3 regions of the Bacillus sp. mrc49 genome follow, and region 1 is predicted to be linked to each of the others. Evidence: riboswitches for the same ligand, from Rfam matches in the RefSeq annotation. Region 1 holds a riboswitch; each other region holds the start of a gene.

The links. A riboswitch is a leader RNA that binds a small molecule or an ion and turns the genes downstream of it on or off. The one in region 1 is predicted to bind preQ1.
Region 2: it holds a riboswitch for preQ1, as region 1 does, so the genes downstream of both, CVN76_RS15175 (VUT family protein) here and CVN76_RS24905 (QueT transporter family protein) in region 1, are expected to answer to the same signal.
Region 3: it holds a riboswitch for preQ1, as region 1 does, so the genes downstream of both, queC (7-cyano-7-deazaguanine synthase QueC) here and CVN76_RS24905 (QueT transporter family protein) in region 1, are expected to answer to the same signal.

The regions. Positions count from the first base shown of each region.
Region 1 is NZ_PHNG01000788.1:644-3,920, forward strand. It holds partial or broken gene CVN76_RS24895 (PAS domain-containing protein) at 1-182, opposite strand, end outside; gene CVN76_RS24900 (TVP38/TMEM64 family protein) at 298-954, opposite strand; gene CVN76_RS24905 (QueT transporter family protein) at 1,075-1,560, opposite strand; PreQ1 riboswitch class I at 1,566-1,610, opposite strand; gene CVN76_RS24910 (YbaK/EbsC family protein) at 1,774-2,253, shown strand; gene CVN76_RS24915 (hypothetical protein) at 2,401-3,213, shown strand.
Region 2 is NZ_PHNG01000694.1:43,372-46,648, reverse strand. It holds gene CVN76_RS15190 (hypothetical protein) at 1-251, shown strand, start outside; gene CVN76_RS15185 (HD domain-containing protein) at 274-1,263, shown strand; gene CVN76_RS15180 (SRPBCC family protein) at 1,273-1,713, opposite strand; PreQ1 riboswitch class I at 1,890-1,932, shown strand; gene CVN76_RS15175 (VUT family protein) at 1,984-2,526, shown strand; gene CVN76_RS31045 (hypothetical protein) at 2,548-2,697, shown strand; gene CVN76_RS15170 (PadR family transcriptional regulator) at 2,849-3,169, opposite strand.
Region 3 is NZ_PHNG01000694.1:47,860-51,136, forward strand. It holds gene queE (7-carboxy-7-deazaguanine synthase QueE) at 1-599, opposite strand, end outside; gene queD (6-carboxytetrahydropterin synthase QueD) at 592-1,062, opposite strand; gene queC (7-cyano-7-deazaguanine synthase QueC) at 1,049-1,726, opposite strand; PreQ1 riboswitch class I at 1,782-1,824, opposite strand; partial or broken gene CVN76_RS32400 (CHASE3 domain-containing protein) at 2,008-2,748, shown strand; gene CVN76_RS32405 (methyl-accepting chemotaxis protein) at 2,869-3,277, shown strand, end outside.

The sequences.
Region 1 (3,277 bases):
CTTTTAGCCAAGTAAAGGTATAAGACCATGCCTATCGATAAAAGAAAGAAAGTGCCTTCCACTCTCTGTAGCTGAATGAAGACCTCTTTGTTTTGAATATTTGTCGTTAAGAAATAGTCGAACACGACTAGTGTAAGAATCCCGGAAAGGATATATATACTTAAAATGGAACGCTTGGACATGGAGATTCTCCCTGATTTTAAGACATTGCAATGGTAAAATTACATACACATTTTAACAAACTATCGAAGAAAAATATATGCACAATCATAAATAAAAAAACAGGAACCGAGGCGGTTACCTGTTTTTTCGGAAGATGCGTTGGTTCTTTTTCTTTTTCATCCGTTTGTAGAACATGAAAAATGATAAAAAGAGCAGTGCGAGTGCAGCTAACGTATATTGGTTCATCTCCACAGTTAGCAGGCCATATGGAATCAGCGATAGAAAGAAAAAGTAAATCAGGTTTCCCAGTGTCGTTGCCAATAAAAAATCCCTGAATGTAACCGAACTGACTCCTGCTGCCAGGTTGATCAGGCTTGTAGGGATAAGCGGGAAAACCCTTCCGGTAAAGACATACATAAAACCGTGCTCCACAACACTTTCTTGCCATTTTTTGTCCAGCTTCTTCAAAAGAAGGTCTTGAAACCAGTTTCTTGCAGCATAGAAGATCAATCCTGATGCTACTACACTCGTCAACCAACTCCAAAGGTAACCATATAAGAAGCCAAATATCGTGACATTGATCGTCAGGAGCAAAATTAATGGGATGATCGTAAATGAATTTTGGACAAACATCAATACGAATGTGACCAAAAAGGTGAGCGAGAGGTTATCCTTCAAGATGCCAATAACTGACTCCAGGTCACTTTTCCATACTAAAGTGAATAATTCTGCATTTGTGTAAATGAATATTGCAATACCCAACAGAACAATCAAAGTCAGGAATTTTTTCAAAGGGTCACCACCATTCTTACTTATAGTTTACCAGCTTCAGGTTCATTGGTGAAAAAAGAGCTGTCGCAAAATGCAGACAGCTCTTTTACAGTATAGTAGGTTCAGGAAGCGATGATTCCTTTAAAGCCACTTTTCAAACTGAATTCTTTTGTTCATTGCATAAATGATTGGCGCACCAACCAAAAGGACAACGAATTCACCAACAGCTGTGGTGCCCCAGCTTAACCAAAGCGGTAAGTCCAAGGCAAGGTTCAGTTCTATTGCAATCAAGAACATTGTGAACGTGAAAAAGATAATCGTCGCGATCATCCGTCCTTGGATACTTTTAATGAACCGCGAAACAAAAATGACCAGCAGCAGGGCGAGTATGGATTGCCCGACCCCGAAAATCAAGTCAAACGGAACCATGGGTGAAAATAGCAGATTCGAAATGAATACACCGCCTACGATGCCATAGATGTATTTTTTATTGAATACTATCAGATGGTTCAGCATTTCCGGAACCCGGAATTGGTATGCGCCAAAAGATATTGGTTGAAACACGAATGAGACCGCCACATATAAGGCAGCCAAGATCCCGCTTATCACGAGGGTACGATTATTCATTTTATTCTCTCCTAGTTTTTTATCGTGGGATGGTTACGAACCACGTATAGGTTTTTGCCTGAAGCTTAATAGTAGTCTAAATATGCCCCTTTCGTCAATTTGTAAAGAATGGTTATTGCACGACCTAGCTTCATATAGGCCAAACGGATTTTTGATTTCTTGCATGGAAGGATGATATTATTTTTATAGAGAAGTAGAAGGAGTGAGAGTGACATGTCAATTGAAAGTGTCAAACATCATTTTAAAAAATGGAATCGTGAAGGCGAAGTGATGGAGTTCGAAACATCAAGCGCTACGGTTTATGAGGCAGCGGATACCATCGGTGTGATCCCTGCGCGGATCGCTAAGACCCTATCCTTCAGGGGGGAAGGTGACAAGGCGATTTTGGTTGTAGCGGCCGGGGATGCAAAAGTCGATAATAAGAAATTTCGCCAGTCATTCGGTTTCAAGGCAAGGATGCTGGCTCCTGATGAAGTGCTCCAACAGACTGGGCATGCTATCGGCGGCGTTTGCCCATTTGGACTGGCCAACGAGCTGGACGTTTTTCTCGATGTATCAATGAAGCGGTTTGAGTCGGTATTTCCCGCTTGCGGCAGTACGAATTCTGCCATAAAGCTTACACTTGCTGAATTATTAGAATATTCAGGCGCTAAAGGGTGGGTTGATGTGTGTAAGGATTGGGAAGAAGCGTGAGCGAGGAGCAAGGATAGGAACGGCTGTTATATTATGAAACGGAAAGATTCGCATCAGTTGGAATTCGCTCGATTACAGAAAAATAACCTGTGAAATCGCCCCAGCTGAAGATGCTCGTGAAGAAATCCCCTAAATGGAGCGTGAAGGATGTTAACCGGAAGCCATCGAAAAAACAATAGCAGCTACCTTAGTCTAAAAACTCTTTATGAAGAAAACATCACGGTCAAGAGTATAGCCCAAGAGCTTGAAGCCTGTCACAAAAATGATGAAGCGCTGGATATACGTAATGCGCTGGAAAGAAAGAATTTCGATATCATGGCCGTACAAGATCAAGGGGACATCATCGGATATATCGAAAGGCACGAGCTTGGTGAAGGAAGGATTTCGAGGTATTTGAGACACTTTTCACCAAGGGAGCTTGTTTCGGACTCAACCCCCTTGATTCAGCTTCTTCATATTTTCAAGAAAAAAACAAGGGTGTTCGTGCTGGAGAACAATTCAATCAAAAAGTTGATTACCCATGCTGACCTTCAAAAGCCGCCTATCAGGATGCTGATATTCGGCTATATCACCCTTTTGGAAATGAGGCTGAGCGATATCATTCTGCATCGATTCGGCGATGGCGGCTGGCACTCCATGATAAGCGAGGACCGTCTGGAAAAGGCAACCGAATTATATCGGCGCCGAATCGATAAAAATGAAGATATCAATATAATAGAGTGTCTGCAAATCAGTGATAAGTTCGATATTATCCATAAAGATCAGGAAATGAGGCGCTTTTTTCAAATCCCTTCAAAAAGTAAGGGAAGGAAGGATGCGAATGCGATCCGGAAATTGCGGGATAAGATTTCGCATGCCAATGAATTGGGGCTGGACATGTCCTGGATGGAAATCATTGAAGTGGTCGAATGCTGCGGCCAGCTGCTCGAAATATCCGAATCCTATCAGTACGAGAAGTAAGAACCAGGCATCCATGCTGGTTCTTTTTTGTGTTTTGGAATCATCAGCCATTAAAAAGCTGCCC
Region 2 (3,277 bases), on a different contig from region 1:
GTTGTTTTGTATTCGCTCTCCTTTTTTTTAAAAAAACTGATCCTCTAGAAGACATGTTTATCGTTCATCCAGCAAATCGAGTAATCAAAAATGAATTCATACTCAATGGTGATGAAGCGGATAAGGGCAACCTAGAAGATATTGATTTGAACGATGAGGAACAGATAAGGGAATTGACAAGAAAACAATATAAGCAAGGGGAGAGTGGGGAAATAATTTTCGTGAAGGAACCCGATCACAATCTAGACTAATGAAGAGGGAGTGCAGTGAATCTTGATCGTTTCGGATAGTATCTATGGACAGTGCGTTGTAGAGGGGGTTCTTGAAGAGCTGATGTTAAGTAAACCGGTCCAAAGGTTGAAGGGGGTGCATCAGGGAGGAGCCAGTTATTTAGTGAATGAGAAGTGGAATGTGACACGATTTGACCATTCCGTTGGCGTGATGTTATTGATCATGAAGCTTGGCGGATCATTGGAGGAACAGATTGCTGGGCTGCTGCATGACGTATCCCACACGGCCTTCTCGCACGTCATCGATTTCGTTCTCGATTGTGAAGAGGAAGATTATCATGAAAAAATATATGAACAGATCATCATGGATTCCGAAATCCCCTTTATCCTGAAGCGATATGGATTTCAGTTGGAAGCTATTTTCGATTCGGAATGGAAAGTATTGGAACGATCCGCACCTGAGCTATGCGCCGATCGAGTAGATTATACCCTCCGCGACATGTATCACTATGGAAACATCACGCTGGAATCCGTAACAGACTTTCTGGAGCATATAATCATTGTGGACGGAAGCATGTACCTCGATGATCTTAAAGCTGCTGAATGGTTCGTGGAGACGTATTATGGCGAAGTGATCGATTTTTTCATGGATCCGCTTAATATTTATGGCTATGATGTCTTGGCCAGGACCTTGAAATGGGCTTTGGATAAAAAGCTGATCGGCCTTGATGACCTGCTTGGCGAAGATGAAGAAGTCATGCTCTTGCTACAGGCCATTGAAGACGATGACTTGAAAAACTTGCTGAAACGGATACATGGGAACGTTAACTTGTATGAGGTTCAAACGGACTACGATCTCCATCGGAAAACGAAAGTGCGACTGATCGACCCCTCCGTCATGCATGGAAACCAATTGGTGAGGGCCTCGAATCTATCGGAAAAAGTGAAAGCCATGGGAACCAGGGCTTACCAAAAAGCTACAAAAGGAATGTATGTAAAAGTGATGGGCCCAAGGATGAACAGCCATCCTTGAGTCCATATGTTAAAAAAGGATGGACGCTCTTAAAGTATGAACGCCATTTTCCAGATAGCCCTTTAAACAGGTTAATGTATATACCCAGCCTTCTTTTTGGCCGATCATTTTGTTAATGATCTCGGGGTCATCCGCTTTCAAACCTTTTTCGTTCACTTCGATGATCGTATTTGTATCATCCACTTTTTCTAAAAGGATGGTAACAATCGTTTCTTCATCATTCCTACCCCAGGAAAATACGATTTTCCTATTTTCAACAATTTCTAGTACAGTGATCATAACCTCGGCCGCGTATTCCTCATATTTCAATGTAATCGTTTTGCCTTGATCCCATCTTTCAGAACTTGTCGAGAACCAAAAATTCCCGATTTTATCAGGACTTACGATAGCTTCGAACACATCATTGCTAGGTTTGACAATTTTGAATTTCGTTGTTACCTGGGTATCCATACAAAAACGACTTCCTTTCGAGTCATGATTTTCCATGCAGACGTACACAAGCTTCATTTCTTTTCTTCCCGATTGTACCATATCTTTTTTTTGATAAAAGTTTTAACCGCGGGAAACTGCTTGATTTCCAACCATTTTCAAGCTACGATAAAAAAGGAAAATAATAATCCGCTCGGGCGGAAGAGGTTCTAGCTACCCTCTCAAAAAAACTAAGGAGAACAGTGCTCTTTCTTGGGGTGCTGTTTTTTCTGTAAGAGGAGATTGTAAGAAATGTTAAGAATTTTATTGTATTTAGTATCCATCGTCACGGCAAATGTTGTGACAGCAGCTTTTATGCCATTACACTTTGGTATGTTCATCATACCGATGGGGACGTTGCTGATTGGAGGAACATTCATCTTTCGAGATCTGGTCCAAAATAAATTCGGCCGGGCGAAAACCTATTTTTGCATCATCATCGCACTCATATTATCTGCCTGTGTATCCTTTCTATTAGGGGATACTTTATTGATCGTATTCGCTTCCGCACTATCGTTCGTAGTTGCTGAAACGGCCGACACGGAAATTTATACCCGGCTAAAGTTGCCCATGAGCTGGAGGGTGCTGTACAGCGGAATCGTGGGAGGCTTTTTCGATTCGGTGCTTTTTGTCGTGATCGGCCTAAGCCCACTCGGTGCCAACATCCTGCCATGGGAAGCCGTACCAGCAGCGATCATCGGTCAAATCATCGTAAAAACGATCATTCAGTCGATCGGTGCCGTACTGCTCGGTCAAATCCATATCAGGCTGGAGAAGCGCGTAGTCTCCGGTTAAATGGGAGGAGTGAAACGCTTGATGGATGGATCCAAAAAGAAAGAAGACAGATGCTATTGCCTCGAAGCCTTTCGTGAAAAATACGGTCCGCATGTCCAAGGCGAATGCATGAAGCTCTCCTGCGCCAATTATCGCAAGCATAAAGAAATAGATGAAAAAGGGCCAAATTAGGCCCTTTTTTATATGGCGGATTTACTTATTCTTATGGTGCTTAAACTCATGTGAACAGCCTGAACACTCGACAAAAAGCCATCATCCATAAGGACACGCCTGATTTGCGAGTACTCGCGAGTCAAGCGCCAGTTCGGTGATTTTTTATTGTTCAAAATTTCTCTGAAGTTTTTCGAATGAGGGATTCCAGGAGGGAAAAGCATTGTCGTTTCCGTTCGAGTTCAAGTTGGCCCATTTCGGTGACGGAATAATATTTCCTGCGGCCGGATTCGGACTCTTTCCAGTGGCCTTTTATGAATTGTTTTGTTTCCATCCGTTTGAGGGCGGGGTAGAGGGTACCTTCGCCGATCTCATATTTTCCCATGCTCATTTCCTTCAAGATCTTTGTCATTTCATAGCCGTAGAGCTTTTTTTGTTGTAGGAGTGATAGTAAAAGGAGGTCGATGCTTCCTTTCATTAATTCCTTATCCAAAGCAACCAGCCTCCTGATTTTCTTAGTAAAGTGCAATGCGTTGTACATCGTATCACAAGGTTCATTTTACTTTTCTTTTAAAAAATGGTTAAATGACGATTGCTAAAT
Region 3 (3,277 bases), on a different contig from region 1:
TGCTGATCATCCGCCGTCCTGCTGTCATCATTGCCGACCTGCAGATAAAAAGGAATGCCAGGATACCGCCCATGTACATGTTTGGCATATTGATAATCTTCTTCATTAAAGACGACAATCTTCAATGAGACATGGTTGTTGGGATTTCGGCCGGCAAGCTTCTCCAATATTTGATCGAGCACCGTAAAGTCCGTGTTCATTCCCGAGCTCGGCGGCTTAGGTGATAGCGTCAGTTCATCGATATCGAGAAACCAGTCCTGCCAACGGCTTCCTTGTGTTTCGACACCGATTTTGATTTTGTGTTCGTGCAGCAAGGCGATCAAGCCATTCAGATTTTTCAGAAGTGCCGGATTCCCCCCAGATATGGTCACGAAGGAAAAACCCGAGCCTCCAATTCGCTTCAGCTCGCCCCAAATTTCTTCTGCAGTCATCTGGACGGTATCTTCCTTCCCTGATCCATCCCAGGTAAAAGCCGAATCACACCACGAACAGGAATAATCGCAGCCAGCAGTACGAACGAACATCGTCTTTTGGCCAATGACCATTCCCTCACCTTGGATGGTCGGGCCGAAAATTTCCATAACCGGGAGTTTACTCACTTTCCATCCACTCCCGTCTCGCCTCAGCATAACTTGTCGGTGTTTCATAGAGACGGACAAATTCCACTCTGGCACCTTGATAATCCTTTAATGAGAGGGCTTCGGCCATTTTTTCATAGATCCAGACAACCATGTTTTCGGCTGTTGTATTCATGGGCGGCAGCGTTTCATTCAAATAACGATGATCGAGGTGGATTTCAATTTCATTTTTCCATATTTCCTTCATGTCCCCGAAATCTATCATCAAACCGCGAGAATCGGTATATCCGCTCAATCCAAAGATGACCTTGTAGGTGTGACCGTGAAGATTCTTGCATTTTCCCTCATAGTCGTGCAAATGGTGTGCTGCGTCAAAAGTGAATTCCTTGCTGACCAGGACCCTCTTCTTTGTATAGTTCAGCTGGCTGCGCTGTATATCTTCATCTATTTTTTGAAGCTTATCGACGATTTTAAAACCATACATCATGAGTGACCTCCCGTCTGCTTACATAGTCATCCAGCCCTTTTTTGCGCAGCTTACATGCCGGACATTCCCCACAGCCGTCAGATATGACGCCATTATAGCAAGTCAGCGTCTTTTCGCGGACAAATTCGAACGCGCCAAGCTGATCGGCAAGCTCCCATGTTTCTTCTTTATTCAGCCACATAAGCGGCGTATCGATTACGAATGACTGGTCCATCGACAAGTTCAAGGTTACGTTCAACGATTTAATGAAAACATCGCGACAGTCAGGATATCCGCTGAAATCCGTTTCACAGACGCCTGTGACAATATGTTTAGCCCCGATCTGGCTGGCCAGAACCCCGGCAAACGAAAGAAACAGCAAATTCCTTCCCGGCACGAATGTTGATGGCAATTCGCCGTCTTCCCCGTCTTCCACTGCAATGTCACTTCTCGTCAGCGCATTGGGCGCCAGCTGGTTCAGCAGCGACATATCAAGGATATGATGGTTGATGCCCAGCTCCTTCGCTATCTGTTGGGCGCATTCGATTTCCAAGCTGTGCCGTTGATTATAATCGAAGGTCACTGCCTCGACTTCCTCGAATCTCTCCATTGCCCAAAACAAACATGTCGTACTGTCCTGACCTCCGCTAAACACTACCACTGCCTTTTCTTTCTTCTTCATTTCTATAAAACTCCTTTTTACGGAAAAAAACAGCACCCTAAGAATAGAGTACTGTTTCTCCTTAGTTTTTTTGAGAGGGTAGCTAGAACCTCTTCCGCCTTAACGCGGAATATACTATTTTCCAACCCAATCGTAACTTGAAAACGAGAAGAAATCAAGTTGTTTGTATAGAGTGACCAGACCTAACGGGAAACTTGGTATTCCGGACAAACCAATTAACATATTCCATCATTTTTCCGATAAATAAGTGAACAAACTTATTGATAAAGGGGTCCATTCATTTGAAAAGCATTAAAGGAAAGATATTGGCGGCATTTTCACTCATCATATCTTTATGTATCATCTTAGGAGCATTCAGTATTTATAGCAGCAACAAGTCACTGAAACATTCGCAAAATATTATTGAAGAGGAACTGCCGCTTCTGATCGAGAGCGAAAAACTGTTATATAATCTTTCCCAACGAACGGCATTCGCTAGAGCCTACATTTTATACGGCGACGAAAGTTATAAAGAAAAATTCTTACAGTATACCGATGATAGCAAAAAAATCCAGGAGAAGCTTTTGTCTTTGAGCGATTCGGAGGAAGCGAAGGATTTGATTGAAAAAAGTGTGGATTGGAGGACGATGATTATCGAGCGGGTATTCACCCAATATGAAAAAGGAAATCCGGAACGAGCTAAAGAGATCCTCAAAAACGAAGTGTCACCCATCAGTAACGATATAATGGAAGGCTTCAAGGGGCTCGCTTCGGAACAGGAGGAATTGATTCAAGCTTCAGGCGAAACCGTCATGGCAAGCGGAAAATCGGTCAAGATGACTAGCATCATCATCTCCATTGCCTCCGTCATCATTGGCACTCTGCTCGCAATCGTCACTGCCCAGCTCATTACCGCTCCCCTCCTTAAAATCAGGGATCGGATGAAATCAGTGGCAGCCGGAGAGCTGGATCATGATCCGCTGGAACATAAGTCAAATGATGAAATCGGCGAATTAACGGCATCTGCCAATCAAATGCAGAAAAACCTCCGTGATACGATCGAAAAAACACTGGCTGTATCCGAATCCGTTTCCACCCAAAGCCAAAGCCTGACACAATCAGCATTTGAAGGGCAGCAGGGCAGTAAGCAGATCGCCACCACGATGTATGAACTTTCGGAAGGTTCGGAGTCACAAGCCAACCGGGCAACGGAAATGGTCCGCATGATGGAGGATTTCACCGGTAAGATCGAACAGGCCCATCTTGACGGGGCAGCTGTATTCATGAGTTCAAGTGAAATCCTTACCTTAACAAAGGAAGGAACCATTTTGATGCGCAGTTCAGTCCAGCAAATGAAAACGGTCGATAGCATCGTCAAGGATGCCGTCGAGCAGGTGAAAGGGCTCGATTCTCGTTCACAGGAAATCTCGCAGCTCGTTCAGGTCATCAAGGATATATCCAATCAAACCAACCTCTTGGCCCTGAATGCTGCCATAGAAGCTGCCCGAGCTGGCGAACATGGCAAAGGCTTTGCCGTCGTCGCGGATGAAGTGCGAAAACTTGCAGAAGAGG